DNA from 3 places in the Enterobacter cloacae complex sp. genome. Region 1 is predicted to be linked to each of the others. Evidence: predicted binding sites of a transcription regulator. Region 1 holds the regulator's gene; each other region holds the start of a gene.
What was found. The regulator Fur, encoded in region 1, represses iron uptake genes when iron is present. The targets are predictions, from matches to a motif close to ATAATAATGAGAACNACTATCAA.

Region 1 (6,545 bases):
ATTTGTCGACGGACAATGGCGCTTTAACGTTCCGGTCCTGTGGGATCAGTATTCGCATATTGTGGGCTGGGAAACCGTCCCCGCCTGGCCGCACCCTACCCTCTTCATTCGTGGCGGCAACTCTCCTTACGTTACTGATGCGTACCGTGACGCGCTGCTGGCGCAATTCCCGCAGGCACGCGCTCACGTCATTGCCGGTGCCGGGCACTGGGTACATGCAGAAAAACCTGACGCCGTCCTGCGCGCCATTCGCCGCTATCTCACTGATACCGCGAATTGATTAAAAAGCCAGCGACCGGAAGACGACGGGCTTCCAGTCGTTGGCGTGTGGATTTGGGTGATGTATGATGGCGCGCTTATCGCCCGGGCATTAGCAGGGCGGCGTGTATCCCCCGAAGTCTCAGAATCATGGCCAAAGAACAAACGGACCGTACGACACTAGATCTGTTCGCGAATGAGCGTCGACCGGGACGACCGAAAACGAATCCGCTTTCGCGCGATGAACAGCTGCGTATCAATAAACGCAACCAGCTTAAACGCGATAAAAATCGTGGGCTTAAGCGTGTCGAACTGAAGCTGAATGCCGATGCCGTCGATGCGCTTAACGCGTTAGCTGACGCGCGCAACATAAGCCGCAGCGAACTGATCGAAGAGATGCTGATCGCCCAGCTTGAGACGTTACGCGGCAAGGCGTGAGTCAGAAAATCCTCAATATTACCTTTTTCATGTAGCACAGAGTGCAGTCCTGCGTGATAGCTGTTTCCGCAGGGTTGTCTGTTCTGCTATTATTGCCCTTATCCGTGGACAATTTGCGCCACCATACCATTAAGTTTCAAGAGGTTATTTTACTCATGGCAATCATCGGCATTTTCTTTGGCAGTGATACCGGCAATACTGAAAATATCGCAAAAAACATTCAAAAACAGCTCGGTAAAGACGTTGCTGATGTGCATGACATCGCCAAGAGCAGCAAAGAAGATCTCGAGGGCTATGACATCCTGCTGCTGGGCATCCCGACCTGGTACTACGGTGAAGCCCAGTGTGACTGGGACGATTTCTTCCCGACGCTGGAAGAAGTTGACTTCAACGGCAAGCTGGTTGCCCTGTTCGGCTGCGGCGATCAGGAAGATTATGCGGAGTATTTCTGTGATGCGCTGGGCACCATTCGCGACATCATTGAGCCACGCGGCGCGGCGATCGTCGGTCACTGGCCAACGGCGGGCTATCACTTCGAGGCTTCTAAAGGTCTGGCAGATGACGAGCACTTCGTTGGCCTGGCCATTGACGAAGACCGCCAGCCAGAGCTGACCGCTGAGCGCGTAGAGAAATGGGTTAAGCAGGTTCGCGAAGAGTTGAACTTGGACGATATCCTTAACGCCTGATATCCCTGCGGCGCAGCTCCGGTTGCGCCCGTTTTCCAGGTAAAACCGATTAAATTAATTGCTACAAACTTTTAACTTTTTCGCTCAGACCTGTACAATATCCCCCTGGTAAAAAGTGGGTGCCATCGAACAAGTTTATTGGTGATACCACGTTTTTATAAGCATACTTTGCTTGAGACTTGCAGTTTTCATTTAGGCATGGCAGTTCTATAATGAGACGCATTATCCCAAGTGCATTTTCTGTCACTTCTTCTTTTGAAGTGAATCGTTTAGCAACAGGACAGATTCCGCATGACTGACAACAATACCGCATTAAAGAAAGCTGGCCTGAAAGTAACGCTTCCTCGGTTAAAAATCCTTGAAGTGCTTCAGGGGCCAGACAATCACCATGTCAGTGCGGAAGACCTTTACAAGCGTCTTATCGATATGGGTGAAGAGATTGGGCTGGCAACCGTCTATCGTGTGCTGAACCAGTTTGACGACGCGGGCATTGTTACTCGTCATAATTTCGAAGGCGGCAAGTCCGTGTTCGAACTGACTCAGCAGCACCACCACGATCACCTGATCTGCCTCGACTGTGGCAAGGTCATTGAATTTAGCGATGATTCCATTGAATCACGCCAGCGTGAAATCGCCGCCCGTCATGGCATCCGCCTGACTAACCACAGCCTGTACCTGTATGGTCACTGCGCTGAAGGGGATTGCCGCGAAAATGAACATGCGCACGACGCAAAATAAGTGAGTGTTCATACTCTGAGCCAGCCGTGAGGTTGGCTTTTTTTTTGCCTGAAAAAAGCCCGGTGACACTGCGCCACCGGGCGTAAAGCAACTTATTTATTGTTATTGCGTATCTCGTTCCAGATCTTATCGCAACGCTTCGCCACTTCCTGATCGTTACCGGTTTTACGCGCCTGAATGCAGGCCTGGTAATCCATCACGCGAACGTTTTCCTGCGTGGCGAATTGCTCATGGGCTTTGTCTTTTTTCAGCACGTTCAGCACGCTTTGACAGGCCTCAATCTTCTCAGGAGAACCCTGTGCGGTATTGATGCACGCGCTGTAGGCCTCTTTCAGACGGGAGTCCTCTTTCGGCGCCTGATCCTGCACGCATGCCACCAGCCCGAAGGCCAGCAACGCAACGATTACCCTTTTATTCATCATGTTCAGTCTCCATAACGGCGGGACACCGCCCGCCGCAGCATTCATCAGAAGATGGTAAATGGCGCAATGACCATGAATTTCACGTCACGTTCATCCTGGAAGATGTTGCCGTAGCCGCCCGCGTAGCTCGGGATATCGGAGTGGTTGTCATACTGGGTGAAGTGCAGTTTGAACATCGTGCCTTTCGCACGGCCCTCCTGAAGGGTGTAAATCGCATCCAGGCTGTATGAAGACTCTTTCAGACGGTAGTTTGGATCGTAGTACGCGTCTGGCGTTGCCATATCCCCGGGCTTCGCATCCCAGGCGTACGCGTAGGATGCTCCCACTGCCCATCCGGGCAGGTTCCAGTTTTTCAGGTCATACATTGCGCCGAAGAAGACCGCCTTTTCGCCGTCGGCGTTAAAGTCAGAGCGGTTATCCCACCAGATATCCAGACGACCGTTAGAGGAGGCGTAGGTAGGCGTCATACGTTGCAGGAAGTAACCCTGCTGCCCTTCGGCCTTAACCCACGTCCCTTCCAGGCGTAAATCAACCTGGCCGACCTTGTAGCCGAAGGTCAGCGCCTGCAACCATGCGGTACCGTCATAGATATCATTTACGCTGCCATCGCTGACCTTATCGCGCGTGCCGTAGAACTGATAGCTGGTACTCAGCGGGCTACCTGCGATATCAAATTTATAGCTGGCCTTAGCAAAGTACTGATCGATATAGCCTTCAGCCTGACCGAACGCCGCTTCCAGCACCAGATCGTTTTTAAAGTCATACTTCGCGCCAAGAGAGTGGAGATACTCGACTTTGGTTTTTTTATCGTTCTGGTAGAACTTGTCCATCTCAATGTGCCACGGCGCTTTGTACTCGTTGGTCCACATATAGGAGAAGCTCAACGCCCCCGCATCGCCGTAGTCAAAATTAGCGCCGGCTTCCGCCCCCTGATAGGTACCTGGCATAAAGCTCCAGTGCGGCGCTAACAGCGTTTGTCCTGTTGGCTGGATATACCCCCCGCGCGCCCAGACCGGACCATATTTGAATTTTGCCGCCGCTTTATAGAGGCTGATACCGCTTTTATCGCCGGACCAGTCTTCGTCGTAGGCTTTATTGCTGGAGGAGAACGCAATTTCGTTCGGGTGGCCGCTGTCGCCATTTTCGGCCATTTCAATTGCGGTGAAAGCAGCAATATCAATCCCGAACATATCGGCGGCATATCCCGACTGGAAATCCAGGTTGGCGTTCCAGGTCGAGTGAGAAAGGTTGGTTTTGTATTTATTTTCAGTGACGTCTTTACGGTCACGCTCACGCTGCCAGTAATAAATACCGCCCGTGAGGGTGGAATCTTCAATGAAGCCTGCTGCTTTTGCCTCTGGCGCAATCACCAGGCCCGACATTGCTGTCACACCGGCGATAGCCAGCGCCAGCGCACTACGTTTGCCACTGAACGTACGCATAGATTATTCCTCTTTGACGAATTAAAACGCCTTAAACGGCGAAAAACAGAAAAGACCAAAAGGTCAGGGGTAGTCAGAAATACCCTCGAATTAACTACCGTCTTTAGGTTATTTTTCGCGGCGCGAATTATCAATGCTTTTAATCAGGCAAAAGTCAGGATTATGACGAAGAGCACATATTTCGTAGTGATTTGTAACAATTAGCAGGAGCCGAGTGCTGGCGGGGAACCGGTGGATTTTCAGTAAGTAACGCCATTAATATTTATCTATTTTTATCCCTTTCCGTTTTTCGTAAATAAACAAACTTTTTTTAGAAAAATAAGTAGCACCTCATTGACCCGTTCTGATGGCTTATAATAATTTCGCCTGCGCTTAACGATATGATCGTTAAATAAAAAAACGCCGCATTACGCGGCGTTTGTTTCTCATTGACCAGAGCAGCGTTATTATTCGCCGATCTTAGTCCAGGTATCACGCAGACCCACGGTACGGTTAAATACCGGTTTTTCTGCCGTGCTGTAGCGGCTGTCCAGGCAGAAGTAACCTTCACGCTCAAACTGGAACGCCTTGCCGGCCTCAGCGGCCTTCAGGGACGGCTCAGCATAGCCTTGCTTAATGACCAGCGATTCCGGGTTGATGGTTGCGAGGAAGTCTTCCGCCGCACCTGGATTCGGCACGCTGAACAGGCGATCGTACAGGCGGATCTCAACAGGCAGCGCGTGCTGGGCGCTCACCCAGTGGATTACGCCTTTCACTTTACGGCCATCCGCCGGATCTTTGCTCAGCGTCTCTGCGTCGTACGTACAGAAGATGGTCGTGATGTTACCTTCCGCATCTTTTTCTACGCGCTCGGCTTTGATGACATAGGCGTTACGCAGACGCACTTCTTTACCCATCACCAGACGCTTGTACTGCTTGTTCGCTTCTTCACGGAAGTCAGCACGATCGATCCAGATTTCACCGCTGAACGGCACGTCGCGGGTGCCCATTTCCGGTTTGTTCGGATGGTTAGGCATAGAGACCAGCTCGCTTTCGCCCTGCGGATAGTTTTCGATAACCAGCTTAACCGGGTCGATCACCGCCATCGCGCGCGGCGCGTTTTCGTTCAGATCTTCACGGATGCAGGATTCCAGTGAGGCCATCTCAATGGTGTTGTCCTGCTTGGTGACGCCGATACGTTTGCAGAACTCACGAATGGACGCGGAGGTGTAGCCACGACGACGCAGGCCAGAAATGGTCGGCATGCGTGGGTCGTCCCAGCCTTCAACGTGCTTGTCGGTGACCAGCAGGTTGAGCTTACGCTTGGACATCACGGTGTATTCCAGGTTCAGACGAGAGAACTCGTACTGACGCGGATGCACAGGAATGGTGATGTTATCCAGCACCCAGTCGTACAGACGACGGTTGTCCTGGAACTCCAGCGTACACAGCGAGTGCGTAATACCTTCCAGCGCATCGCTGATGCAGTGGGTGAAGTCGTACATCGGGTAGATGCACCACTTGTTACCGGTCTGGTGGTGTTCAGCGAACTTAATGCGGTACAGCACCGGGTCGCGCATCACGATGAACGGAGACGCCATGTCGATTTTGGCACGCAGGCACGCTTTGCCTTCTTCGAAGCCGCCGGCACGCATTTTTTCAAACAGCGCCAGGTTCTCTTCCACGCTGCGATCGCGGAACGGGCTGTTTTTGCCGGGCTGAGTCAGCGTACCGCGGTATTCACGGATTTCGTCAGCAGACAGCTCGTCAACGTAAGCCAGACCTTTGTTGATCAGTTCAACCGCATAGGCATACAGCTGATCGAAATAGTCTGAGGAGTAGCAGATATCGCCAGACCAGTTGAAGCCCAGCCATTGTACGTCGTTTTTAATCGACTCAACGTATTCGATGTCTTCTTTAACCGGGTTGGTGTCATCGAAACGCAGGTTGCACTGCCCCTGGTAGTCTTGCGCGATACCAAAGTTCAGGCAGATCGATTTAGCGTGACCAATGTGCAGGTAGCCGTTTGGCTCCGGCGGGAAACGCGTGTGCACCGTGGTGTGCTTACCACTGGCCAGATCTTCATCGATGATCTGACGAATAAAGTTACTCGGGCGGGCTTCTGCCTCACTCATCGTGGATTCCTCAAAGCGTAAACAACGTATAACGGCATATGATCTTATAAGCCGGACGTAGTGACAACCCTTAAAACGTTCCAGAAGAAAATAATGGGGGCATTTGCTGCAAAAAAAAGCGGCGGAGGATTTCCCCCGCCGCTAAAGGCATAACTCTACTCAGGAGCGATTACTTGCCTTTAATCTCATACAGTGGCGTCTGGCCCGCAACTACCTGACCCTGCGCCTGGAGTACCAGACCGCTAAAGTCGTCGATGTTGCTGCACACCACAGGGCTTATCATGGAGCGCGCGTTGGCGTTCAGGAAGTCCAGATCCATTTCCAGGATCGGCTGACCTGCCACCACTTCGGCACCCTCTTCTACCAGGCGAGTAAAGCCCTGACCGTTCAGCGCAACGGTATCGATACCCATATGGACAACGATCTCCGCGCCTTTCTCAGTTTCCA
Region 2 (6,545 bases), 3.0 Mb from region 1:
AGAGCGCTTGCATGGCATGCAAGAGGTCAGCGGTTCGATCCCGCTTAGCTCCACCAAAATTTAAACCCTCGTCGTAAGACGGGGGTTTTTTTATATCTTGTAAAATGTTTAGACTCTTTTTGTTGCCAGCAATGTCGTTTTCTATACATCACCTCAATCCAAATCAATAAACAAGTCTATAAATAGACCTGAACTTGATTCGTGCAATTAATAAACCTATTATCCATCCGGTCAATAAGACGATGGTTAAATAGATCTCACGGATTAATGAATAGAAAAATTTACAATAATGTAAAAATATTTATGATTGCCCTGGCGCTAAGCCTGATTGCGATCCCCTTTTCCCGTTATATCTCCCCGCGCGCTATCGTCAACGAAAATGATGTTTATTTAGCGTGGTTGCCCTTAAGCGCTATGCTCGCCATCGTGTTGTTATTTGGACGACGGGCAATCATTCCTTTACTGATTAGTTTTAGCATTACTAACATTTATTACTTTGATTTAGCATTGCTACAATCTTCCGTGTTATTACTTTGTCAGACGTTTGCCGTCTTTGCGGCCTGTGGCGTCATCCGTCTGATGCTGGGCAAGCGCTGGCGACACAGCATGCCGAATAAGTACATCGGTATACGTATTTTCTGGCTCGGATTTATGGTTCCTGTAGGCATCAAATTATCGATGTATCTGGCTGGATATTTATTTGATTTCCCGGTGACAATCTCCTCCTATTTCGGCGAAGGCTCTGCAATTTATAACGTTATCGATATTCAAAGCCTCATTTGTGCCGCCCTGATTTTCACCATGATGTTCTATTACCCGTTAAGAATGATAATTAATCCCCGGTATGCCCGAACATTCTGGCGGCGAAGCGTGAAGCCTCTCTTTTGTCACAAAAAAGCATTATTTATCGTTGTGTGGCTGATGCTGTTGGTCTCGATGATCGCTATTTTGTGCGCGCCTTTCGAGTCACAGTTTATAGCTGGTTATTTGATGCCAATCGTTTTTATTCTTTTTACCCTGGGGATTGGTCGTCTGAGCTATTCACTCATCTCTTTGCTCTGGGCGGCTTCGGCGCTCATGCTGTTGACCTACAATTATAATTTTCTCAATGGCGTTGAATCGGGTCACTCACTTTCCTTTATCCTCTCGGTGCTCATCTCTTTCGCCATCTGCCTGCTTTACATGTCACGGATCTTCCAAAAAAGTGAATGGCTGAAACAGGGATGGCAGGAGAGGGCGCTTACCGATCCGCTCACCGGTCTGCCTAACATTCGTGCGCTGGAAGTTTTTCTTCAGCACCATCCTGAGGCTAAAGTCTGCTGCCTGCGCCTGGATAATCTGGAATTCCTGAGTCGTCACTACGGCATCCTCATGCGCGTGCACTGTAAAAAGATGATCACCGCGTCGCTGCAACCGCTATTGCAAAAAGACGAGAAGCTCTTCCAGCTACCGGGCAGCGAGCTGGTGGTGGTTTTGCTGGGGCCGGGCACGGCTGAGCGCCTGCAATATATGGTTGACCAACTGAACAGCCGTAAGATCACCTGGAACAAGACCGAGCTCGACATTGAGTTTGGTGCCTCCTGGGGGGAAGTGCCGGATGGGGAAAGCCTGCACCACACGCTGGGTCAGCTGAGCTGGCTGTCCGAGCAATCCTGTGGCGGGCATAACGTTCTGGCGTTAACCAACAGTCTGGATGATGTCTCTGGTCAGACGACGGACAGGGTGCTAATGCTGGCCCGCATAAAACGCGCCCTGGATATCGGCGGTCTTCACCTTTACGCCCAGCCAATCCACAATGCGCGCGGGGAAGGGTACTTTGAAATCCTCTCCAGGCTGGAAAGCGATGGCGAGATCATCACCCCTGACCGCTTTATTCCGCTGATTGCTCAGTTCAACCTGAGCCACCGGTTTGACCTGAACGTACTGGAAAAATTGCTGATGTGGATGCGCAGCCATCCGTCCGGACGTGCAGGAACGCGCTTCTCCGTCAATCTGATGCCGCTGACGCTGATGCAAAATGAGATTGCGGCTGAGATCATTCCCCTTTTTGAACGCTACGCTATTGCGCCGCAAGATATCATCATTGAGATCACCGAGGAACAGGCTTTCTCTGACTCGGGAAGCAGCATCAAAAATATCCAGCAGCTGCGTGATTACGGCTTCCGTATTGCCATAGACGACTTTGGTACCGGCTATGCCAACTTTGAGCGCCTGAAGCGGCTGGAGGCCGATATCATTAAGATCGATGGCAGCTTCGTGAAAGATATTTGCACCGACAGCATGGATGCGATGATCGTGCAGTCTATTTGCAACATGGCAAAAACGAAATCGCTGTGTGTGGTGGCTGAATATGTGGAAACGGTTGAACAACGCGAAATGTTGCTGCGATTTGGCGTAGATTATTTGCAGGGCTATTTGATTGGCAAGCCACAGCCTCTGACGGCGCTGGAAGCATAAAAAAACCGGGAGCGATGGCTCCCGGTTTTCGTTCAGCGGTATGAATTAGAGGACCAGTGCTGCGATAGAGGCAGACAGGACGCTCACCAGCGTTGAACCGTAAACCAGCTTCAGGCCAAAGCGAGACACCACGTTACCCTGCTCTTCGTTCAGGCCTTTAATTGCGCCAGCGATGATACCGATGGAAGAGAAGTTCGCGAAGGAGACCAGGAAGACGGACAGGATCCCTTCCGCGCGCGGGGAGAGCGTGCTGGCAATCTTCTGGAGATCCATCATCGCCACGAATTCGTTGGATACCAGTTTCGTTGCCATGATGCTGCCCACCTGCAACGCTTCGTGAGCAGGTACACCCATCACCCAGGCAACCGGGTAGAAGATATAGCCCAGAATGCCCTGGAAGGAGATACCCAGAACGGCCGCAAACAGGGCGTTCAGCGCAGCGATCAGCGCGATAAAGCCAATCAGCATCGCGGCAACGATAACCGCAACCTTGAAACCAGCCAGAATGTATTCACCCAGCATTTCGAAGAAGCTCTGTCCCTCGTGCAGGTTTGACATCTGAATGTTCTCTTCGCTGGCATCCACACGGTACGGGTTAATCAACGAAAGGACGATAAAGGTGCTGAACATGTTCAGAACCAGCGCCGCAACCACGTATTTCGGTTCCAGCATGGTCATATACGCGCCCACGATAGACATGGAAACGGTAGACATTGCGGTCGCCGCCATGGTGTACATGCGGTTGCGGGACATCTTGCCGAGGATATCTTTATACGCAATGAAGTTCTCAGACTGACCGAGGATCAGCGAGCTGACTGCGTTGAAGGACTCCAGCTTGCCCATGCCGTTAACTTTAGATAACAGGAAGCCGATCGCACGGATAACCACCGGCAGAACACGGATGTGCTGGAGGATACCGATCAGGGCAGAGATGAAGACGATAGGGCAGAGCACTTTCAGGAAGAAGAAGGCCAGACCCTGATCGTTCATGTTGCCAAAGACAAAGTTTGTCCCTTCGTTGGCAAATCCGAGCAGTTTTTCGAACATTTCGGAGAAGCCTTTCACGAAGCCGAGGCCTACGTTGGAGTTCAGGAAGAACCACGCAAGTAAAACTTCAATGACCAGCAGCTGGACAACATAGCGAATACGAATATTTTTGCGGTCTGTGCTGACCAGCAATGCGAGTGCAGTAACGACAACGAGTGCCAGGACAAAATGAAGGACGCGGTCCATATTTGCTCCAAATATGAGGCAGGTTTAATTTCCGTGCACATTCTATGTAACAAGCACAAAGAAAACGAGATCAAGCCCACACTATAGTTACATCCTGTGACGAGTCTCAAAAATAGTGATCAACAATACATTTTTGTTATGTTAGGTAAATGAGTGAAAAGTTAAGTTTGTGTGCTACGCTTCACAAATGTCTGCGCATTTTCACATTCTGTGACCTTGCTCCACCTGCCTGTCTATTGTTCCTGACTATCAGAGAAATCATGTTAACCATTACAAATGAACTTGATAATCATTCTCATTTTGATAGCATAAAACATAGCAAAGGCTATATTTCCAGAGGCAGAAATGACGAATAGTCGCGTAGAGAGTAGCAGCGGCAGAGCGGCACGCAAGCTGCGGTTCGCATTAATGGGACCGGCATTCATTGCCGCGATTGGCTACATCGATCCGGGTAATTTTGCGACCAATATTCAGGCCGGGGCCAGTTTCGGCTATAAGCTGCTGTGGGTTGTGGTTTGGGCCAACCTGATGGCGATGCTGATTCAGATGCTTTCCGCGAAGCTGGGTATTGCCACCGGAAAAAACCTGGCGGAGCAAATCCGCGATCACTATCCGCGTCCGGCGGTATGGTTTTACTGGGTCCAGGCGGAAATTATTGCCATGGCCACCGATCTCGCCGAGTTTATCGGGGCGGCGATCGGCTTTAAGCTTATTCTGGGGGTCTCCCTGCTACAGGGCGCCGTGCTGACCGGTATCGCCACGTTCCTTATTCTGATGCTCCAGCGGCGGGGACAAAAACCACTGGAGAAAGTCATCGGCGGCCTGCTGCTGTTCGTTGCTGCCGCCTATATTGTTGAGCTGGTTTTCTCCCAGCCGAATCTGGTGCAGCTGACGAAAGGGATGGTGATCCCATCGTTACCCACCTCTGAAGCCGTTTTTCTCGCGGCCGGGGTGCTGGGGGCGACCATCATGCCGCACGTGATTTATCTGCACTCTTCTTTAACCCAGAATCTGCACGGCGGAACGAGCAAAGAGCGTTACTCCGCCTCGAAATGGGATGTGGCGATCGCGATGACCATTGCCGGATTTGTGAACCTGGCGATGATGGCGACCGCCGCCGCCGCGTTCCATTTTAACGGGCATACCGGGGTTGCCGATCTCGACCAGGCTTACCTGACGCTGGAGCCGTTGCTGAGCCATGCCGCGGCCACTATTTTCGGTTTAAGCCTGGTTGCTGCGGGTCTCTCGTCTACGGTTGTGGGAACGCTGGCCGGGCAGGTGGTGATGCAGGGGTTTGTACGTTTCCACATTCCGCTGTGGGTTCGCCGCTCGGTAACGATGCTGCCTTCCTTTATTGTCATTCTGATGGGGCTGGATCCGACCCGCATTCTGGTGATGAGTCAGGTGCTGCTGAGTTTCGGTATTGCGCTGGCGCTGGTGCCGCTGCTGATCTTCACCAGCAACAAATCACTGATGGGCGATCTGGTAAATTCAACGTGGGTGAAACGCGCCGGCTGGGCCATTGTAGTCGTGGTGGTGGCGTTAAACCTCTGGTTGTTAATAGGCACGGCGGCAGGGCTGTAAAAGAAAAAGGAGCCGTGAGGCTCCTTTTTGCTGTTAATGATGATGGCCGTGACCGTGGCCCCTACCTTTACCATGGCCTCTGCCGCCGCGGTGGTCGTCACGATCGTGCCAGCCTTCGCGGTAGCCGCGTTCGTAGGCCTTACGCTTATCCCAGCCACGGTGATAACCGTTATCGTGTTTCCACCAGCGGTTTTTACGCCACTCATAATGGCGGTGCCAGTAGTCACGGTCGCGCCAGCCGCCGCCGTCCCAGTAGTTACCGTAATTGTCGCGATCGCCAATTTGTAATTTTATCGATGGCAACAGGGTGATTTCGCCAGCGTTGGCGACCAGCGGGGCCGAAGCCAGTAATACCGCTGCAAGAATCAGTGACCTGAACATACTCTTCTCCTTCACGATCGGGGCCGCTGTGCGACCTGTTAACGCAATTTTACGAGTTGGTAAACATTCGTTTCATCGCCTCAACTCCTAAATCATGAAGGAGAGCACTTTTTGCTAAAAGTAATGTTAATCTGAACTGGACAGGATCGCTTCTATCGTCTTCAGCTCGTCTGCGGAGAAATGACAATTTTCAAGCATGCCTGCTGCATCATCAATTTGCCCGGTTTTGCTTGCGCCGATGAGCACTGACGTCACCGCATCGTGACGCAGTATCCAGGCCAGCGCCATTTGCGACAGCTTTTGCCCCCGGCTTTGCGCCAGCGCGTTCAGCTTACGCACTTTTTCCAGCTTATTGTCGGTGATTTGCTCCGGATTAAGGAACTTACTGCCGCTTGCCGCGCGAGAATCTGCCGGGATGCCGTTCAGATAGCGATCGGTCAACTGTCCACCGGCCAGCGGAGAGAAGGGGATACATCCCACCCCTTTTTGCTGCAATACCTCCAGCAAACCCGCTTCAGGCGCACGTTCAAACATGGAATACTTCGGCTGGTGGATGAGACACGGCGTGCCGAGATCCTCCAGTATTTCAATCGCCTGTCGTGCCAGTTCTGCCGGGTAGTTGGACAGACCAATGTACAGCGCCTTGCCCTGACGCACCACGTGGTCAAGCGCTTTCATGGTTTCACGCAGCGGCGTTTGCGGATCGGGGCGATGGTGATAGAAAATATCAACGTACTCCAGCCCCATACGCCTGAGGCTTTGATCCAGGCTGGCGATCAGGTATTTACGCGAGCCCCAGTCGCCGTAAGGCCCGTCCCACATGGTGTAGCCCGCTTTGGTGGAGATAATCAGCTCATCGCGCCAGGGCAGGAAATCCTCCTGCAAAATGC
Region 3 (6,545 bases), 1.2 Mb from region 1:
ATCGCCGTGAAATCGCTGTGGCCGCAGATCAGCAGCGGATCCTGCTGCTGGCGTGCTGCCAGCCCGGCCCAGTCGATACTCTCCAGCAGCCGGCTCGCACCATATCCGCCGCGCACGGCCAGCACAACGTTGTTTTCGCCTTCCAGCGTCGCCAGGCTGTTGATATCGCTCAGTCTCTGCGCTTCCGTACCGGCAAAACGCTGCATGCGGCGGGGGATAATTGTCTGATTTTCTACCTGATGGCCCATTTCCAGCAGGCGCTGAACGCCCCGCTGTGCCGCTTCCTGGTTGATGCAGTAGCCCGACGGTGCGATGAGATGAAACTGAGGCATGGCAATTCCTTGCTGAATGAGAAACTAATTGTCTATATCATGCCGCTTAAACGCCGCCTGCTTCAAGGGGCGACGTACCGCGATGACCGGCTATAAGGATAGATGACGTGAAATTGAGATGGTTTGCTTTTTTGATTGTGTTGCTCGCTGGCTGTAGTTCAAAACATGATTATCAAAATCCCCCCTGGAACCCTGACGTGCCGGTGAAGCGGGCCATGCAGTGGATGCCGATCAGCGAACAAGCCGGGAAGGCCTGGGGCGTGAGCCCGCGTCTGATCACGGCAATTATTGCGGTGGAATCCGGCGGCAACCCAACGCTGGTGAGTAAATCGAATGCGGTGGGGCTGATGCAGCTAAAAGCCTCGACGGCGGGAAGGGAGGTCTATCGCTATATGGGCTGGAAGGGACAACCCTCCACCAGCGAGCTGAAAAACCCGGAACGTAATATCTCTATGGGAACCGCCTACCTGAGCATTCTTGAGCACGGCATTCTGAAGGGAATTGAGGATCCGGAGGTGATGCAATACGCGCTGGTGGTGTCGTACGTTAACGGGGCCGGCGCGCTGCTGAGAACCTTCTCCTCCGATCGCAAAGAAGCGATAGAAGAGATTAACGATATGGATAAAGATGAATTCTTCGAACACGTTGTGAAGAACCATCCGTCAGCACAGGCGCCACGCTATATCTGGAAAGTACAGAAAGCGATGGACGCTATGTAATCCCTTTGTCGGGCGGCGGCACGCTGCCCGACGCCTTTCAGAGCACTTTATTCGCGCGTTCACGCGCTTCACGCTCCAGTGAAAAGATGATGCGCTGGAGTTCGCGCTCGGCGCCTGGCCCGACATTCAGGAAACGAAAGCTCAGGCGTGGCGTCGTAATGGTCTCGTTTTTGCCGTCCACCACCTTGCGCTCGCTGATGGCAATCAGCTGAGCATCAAACCAGAAGCGTCCCCATCCGCCCATATCCAGCTCGATCTGGCTAAAACGCATACCTTCCACCAGCCCTTCCGGCTTCGGCGTATCCATTAACGCACCCATGCCGCCCAGCGATAAATCGAACAGGCGAAAGCGGATCTCTTTTTTGTCCGGCATTTTTGCCTTACAGAAGTAGGCCGGGTGAAGCGGGGCGCTGATGCGAAAAAACTCACGGCGCTGCACGAACCAGAGATTTTCAGGCAACGGCGCGATAAACGCTGGCAAACCCTGGTAGGCGATCGCGGTGAGGCGAGGCAGCACAAACTCAACTTTTGCTCCGTGCGTTTCGGCCATTACCGAAAGATTTTCTGCCTGTAGCGCGGCACGGTTTTCATCGCTCTGGCTACCCAGATCCACAATCAGGTGCTCTGCCGTCACGTCCAGGATCTTGCTGATAAACTGACGGGTTGTCCAGTTGATGCGCAGCGGCACCTCACCTTTTTTCAGGTCGCGTAACACCCCTAATACAGCCAGCGGATTTTGTTTCAGGAACTGCTCACTGTAGCTACTCACGCCAGATGGCTCCTCGATAGATGACAGACTGTCTCTGGGTTATCGGCACGCTCGCATGAAACTTAAGACAAACGATCTGTTTTCTCCGCGCATATTGCTTTGCTAATGGAAATGATAATAATTGGCGTTCCCAATATCATCTAATAACAAGACGACACTATGCATACTTCACGTTTGGCGTTATGCGCGTTGGCAGGCGCCGTTACGCTGGCATTGCAGACACAGGCTTTCGCAGAAGAATCCACCATCGTGGTGACAGGAACAGAGCAGGGCGATGCGCTTCCCGGCTGGACCAACAGCGCCACGAAATCAGCCGTTGCGGAAAGTAAAACGCCGCAGGTGATCAACACCATCGCCGCTAAAGAGATCGAGCAGCGGCACGCCGGTTCGGTAAACGAGATCCTGCGCTATGCGCCGGGTGTTTCCACGGAGGTGCGAGGCAGCACCTCTTACATGAGCGAATATAAAATTCGCGGGTTCAACGTTGAGCAGGAGTTCTACAACGGCCTGCAACTTCCTTATAACGTCACGGGTAACACCAAAGCGCGAATCGATCCGCTGTTGATTGAGAGCGTCGATATCCTGAAAGGGCCATCATCCGTGCTTTATGGCGGCGGCTCCCCGGGCGGGCTGGTCAATATCCAGAGTAAAAAGCCGCAGAAAGCGGCGAAAACGGAGCTGGGCTTTAATACCGGCAACCGCAGTCTGAAAGAGGGGTATCTGGACTCCACGGGGCAGATCGCGACCAGCGACTGGCACTATCGCCTGCTGGGCAAAGCGACGGAAAGTGACGAACAGGCGCATACCACGCGCTATGAAAACTATCTGGTTGCCCCCTCCGTGACCTGGCAGCCGGACAGCAAAACGCGCCTGACCATTGACGCGCTGGCGCAAAATACGCCGAGCCTGACCCCGTCTGACCCGATGCCGCTAAGCTATCTGCGTTCGAAATACGCCGATCGTCGTGATTACGCCGGCGATGAGTGGAGCGGCTTTAAGCAACGCCAGTGGATGCTGGGCTACAGCTTTGAACATGAGTTTGACAGCGGCTGGGGCTTTAACCAGAAAGCGCGCTATTTTGATGTGGACACCCACCAGCGCAGCGTCTATTCCACCGGGACGGGCAGTGAGGTCTACCAGCTTAACCGCTTTGCCTACACCACGGATGAAGATTTGCGGAGCTTCAACATTGATAACCAGGTCACCCGCACCGTCGCGCTGGGAGACTGGAAGCATCATCTGCTGGCGGGCTTTGACTATCAGAAGCTGAACTCTCACTTCCACTACCGTTACGCCTCGTCCACGCCGGGTATTGATATGCGCAATCCAGATCGCGGGCAGATCGATAGCGGTGCGCTGGGGCTTTATACCGCGCAGAAAAACCGGCTGAGCTATCAGCAGAACGGCTATTACGTGCAGGATCAGGTGGAGTTCGGCGGGCTGAACCTGCTGGCCAGCCTGCGCTATGATGACTACCGTTCGGTCACCACCAACTATCTGCAAAACGGTGACAAAGCCTGGGTATCGCAGGATCGCCTCACCAAACGACTGGGCGCGCTTTATGCCTTCGATAACGGGCTCTCGCCGTTTATCAGCTACTCGGAAGGGTTCGCCCCGGTATCGCCGCAGGGTACGCTGACCGCGAAAGACGTTAAGCCCACCACCAGCAAGCAGGTGGAGGGTGGGGTGAAATACCTGCTGGCGGAATACGCAACCACCTTCACCGCCTCGGTGTTTAACATTCGTCAGAAAAATGTGGTGACCAGCGATCCGGGCTTCCTGAACTACCGCCAGACCGGGGAAGTGGAATCTAAGGGCGCGGAGATCTCAGCCATCAGTCGTCCAACGGATAACCTGACGCTGATTGCCAACTACGCCTACACCCACGCCATTAACACCGAAGATGACAAATATCAGGGCAAACGGCCAACGCAGGTCCCTGAGAACGCCTTAAACCTTTGGGGGGATTACACCTTTGACAGCACGCCGCTGAGAGGGGTAACGCTGGGGGCCGGCGCGCGCTACACCGGGCCGATGGAAATCTCGCCGGGCAACGACGCAGGCAAGCTGGGCGGGACTACGCAGTACGATCTGGCGGCTTCTTACCGCATGGGCGAACTGGCGCCAGCGCTGGAGGGACTCACGCTGAAGGCGAGCGCGCAGAACGTCACAAACAAAGAAACGCTCACCTGCTATGACGCGACCAATTGCTGGATAGGCCGCGACCGGACCTTCCAGGTTGGGGCAAGCTACAGCTTCTGAAAAAAGCCCGGTAACGCTACCGGGCCACTTTATTGCACGGACCTTCCCCTCGCCCCTTTGGGGAGAGGGTTAGGGTGAGGGGCGCTACTGCGCCGCCTGTTTTGCAGGCGCGACATCATCGTTCGCCGCAGGCTGATTCTCCGGTACGCTGTCGCACGGCTTCTCTTTCGGGCAGACCATGTCCAGCATTCTGAGCGTCACGCCGTTACTCCAGCCGAAACCGTCCTGCAACGGATACTCGCCGCCGCCACCGCCGGTACCGGTCGAAGAGACGTCATACTTCTCAACCAGCTTCTTCTCGCGATCGTAGGTATGCTGAACGTTTTTCAGGAAACGCCAGGTTACGTCCATCGCCACTTTTTGCTGACCGTAGTTTTGTAACCCTTCCACCGCTACCCACTGCAACGGCGCCCAGCCGTTCGGCGCATCCCACTGCTGCCCGCTGTTGATGGTGGTGGTAGAGATACCGCCCGGTTTCAACAGGCGCGACGACGCGGCTGCGGCCACCTTATTGGCGCGTTCCTGTGACGCGGCCTTCACGTAAAGCGGGAAGAGGGCCGCAGCCGTAAGCTGATTACGGACTTTCTTCGTTTTCAGATCGTAATCCGCGTACCAGCCCTCTTTATCGTTCCACAGGTGGCTTTCCATGGCTTTCTGGCGCGCGGAGGCCAGCGCGTCGTATTTGCTTGCGCTGGCGCTATCGCCGTCTTCCTGGCTGGCGCGGGCCAGCAGTTTCTCCATCTTAAACATCAGCGCATTCAGATCCACCGGCACGATGCTGGTGGTGCGGATGGTATCCAGCTTCTGCGGGTCGTCCATCCAGCGGGAGCTGAAATCCCAGCCCGAGGCGGCGGCAGAGCGCAGATCGCGGTAAATCTCCGTGGCCGGACGGTTAGGGTTGTTTTTGGCGGTCGTCACGTCATCCAGCCAGGATTCAGGTCGCGGCGTGTCCCGATCGTCCCAGTAGCGGTTGAGAAGGGCGCCATCGTCCAGCTTCACCACGCGTTTGTTCGCCTGGCCGGGCTGAAGTCCCTCTGCCCCCTCCATCCAGTAGGCATACTCTTTCTCCATCTGCGGACGGTATTTCTTTAACGCGTCGCTGTCATGCGTGGCGAGCAGTTCCACCATCAGCGAGAAGAACGGCGGCTGAGAGCGGCTCAGGTAGTAGCTGCGGTTGCCGTTAGGGATATGGCCCCAGGTATCAAGCTCGTAAGCGAAATTGTCCACCATGTCGCTGATTTTGTCCCAGTGCCCGCTCTCGGCCAGCCCCAGCATGGTGAAATAGCTGTCCCAGTAATAGACTTCGCGGAAGCGTCCTCCCGGCACGACATAGGGTTTTGCCAGGGGCAGGAGGGAGTCCCATTTGTTCGCTTTGTCTGTGGTGCGGGTCAGTACAGGCCACAGACCGTCGATGTGTTCGCGCAGGCTTTGACCTTCCGGAGGAACGTATTTCTCACCTTCCTTCGGCAGGATAAAGTTCATCTCCACGAAGTGGCGCAGGTCAAAACCGGACTGGGTATGCTGCATCCGGTAATCCGCCAGGATCATCAGCGGGTCGCTTTTGGGTACGGCATCCGCGAAGGTTTTCTGATCCGGGAACAGTTTGGCGCTCTGTACGTCATTAAAGAGAGGGCCAAGGAGAATATCCGGTGAGCGTTGCTGGCTCGTTGGCTGGTCTTCAGCATAACCAAATGCGGTAACACCGAGTAGTGCGCCTGCCAGCGCAAGGGGCAAAAAAGCGGGGCGTCGTGCGCGAGGTCTTATCATCAGTTCGTCTCCTGTCTTCACTGAGCAGCGTGACCGCTGTTGTCAATTACCTGAAAACCTTAGACGAATATCGTTAACTTAGCGTGTTGAATATCCCATTTTTCGCATAACCAGACAATTCGGGCGCGCTTTCACCGCACCGGGATCAGATCGATTCCTGAGGCTTTGAGCATTAACGAAATGAAACGGTGACTGACAAGCCGGGTAGGCTTCAGGCCACCCGGCTTAAGCCTTACAACCCTTTCTTATCCATCAGCACCGCCAGATCCACCAGACGGTTCGAGAAGCCCCATTCGTTGTCGTACCACGACAGGATCTTCACCATATTCCCGCCAATCACCAGCGTTGATAGCCCGTCGATAATGGATGAGCGCGGGTCGCCCTGATAATCACTGGAGACCAGCGGTTCATCGCTGTAGCCCAGAATGTCTTTCAGCGGCCCGCTGGCGGCAGCCTGACGAAAGGCGTCATTCACCTCTTCGGCGGTCACATTGCGGCTCAGCGTTACCGTCAGGTCGACAATCGACACCACCGGAACCGGCACGCGCAGGGAATACCCGGTAAGCTTGCCGTCCAGCTCGGGGATCACTTTCCCGAGCGCTTTTGCCGCGCCGCTGGAGTAAGGCACAATCGATAATGCTGCCGCGCGCGCGCCGCGCAGATCTTTTTCCGGCTGGTCATGCAGCGCCTGGCTGT

Region 2: DBR02_RS02065 (Nramp family divalent metal transporter) is a predicted target of Fur. The motif match lies at 3,973-3,995, and genes of this name have one in related genera.
Region 3: DBR02_RS22770 (TonB-dependent siderophore receptor) is a predicted target of Fur. The motif match lies at 1,938-1,960, and genes of this name have one in related genera.

Annotation. Positions count from the first base shown of each region.
Region 1 covers NZ_LT991957.1:3,446,306-3,452,850, reverse strand. Annotated here, with positions in the region: gene ybfF (esterase) at 1-280, shown strand, start outside; gene ybfE (LexA regulated protein) at 409-696, shown strand; gene fldA (flavodoxin FldA) at 852-1,382, shown strand; gene fur (ferric iron uptake transcriptional regulator) at 1,674-2,120, shown strand; gene chiQ (ChiQ/YbfN family lipoprotein) at 2,213-2,539, opposite strand; gene chiP (chitoporin ChiP) at 2,587-3,984, opposite strand; gene glnS (glutamine--tRNA ligase) at 4,431-6,098, opposite strand; gene nagE (PTS N-acetyl glucosamine transporter subunit IIABC) at 6,268-6,545, opposite strand, start outside.
Region 2 covers NZ_LT991957.1:442,978-449,522, reverse strand. Annotated here, with positions in the region: tRNA gene DBR02_RS02080 (tRNA-Ala) at 1-56, shown strand, start outside; gene DBR02_RS02075 (EAL domain-containing protein) at 268-2,457, shown strand; gene nupC (nucleoside permease NupC) at 2,503-3,690, opposite strand; gene DBR02_RS02065 (Nramp family divalent metal transporter) at 4,036-5,274, shown strand; gene ypeC (DUF2502 domain-containing protein YpeC) at 5,308-5,655, opposite strand; gene mgrA (L-glyceraldehyde 3-phosphate reductase) at 5,782-6,545, opposite strand, start outside.
Region 3 covers NZ_LT991957.1:4,651,679-4,658,223, reverse strand. Annotated here, with positions in the region: gene ldcA (muramoyltetrapeptide carboxypeptidase) at 1-332, opposite strand, end outside; gene emtA (membrane-bound lytic murein transglycosylase EmtA) at 440-1,051, shown strand; gene ycgR (flagellar brake protein YcgR) at 1,089-1,820, opposite strand; gene DBR02_RS22770 (TonB-dependent siderophore receptor) at 1,980-4,082, shown strand; gene DBR02_RS22765 (alpha,alpha-trehalase) at 4,167-5,849, opposite strand; gene gap (type I glyceraldehyde-3-phosphate dehydrogenase) at 6,082-6,545, opposite strand, start outside.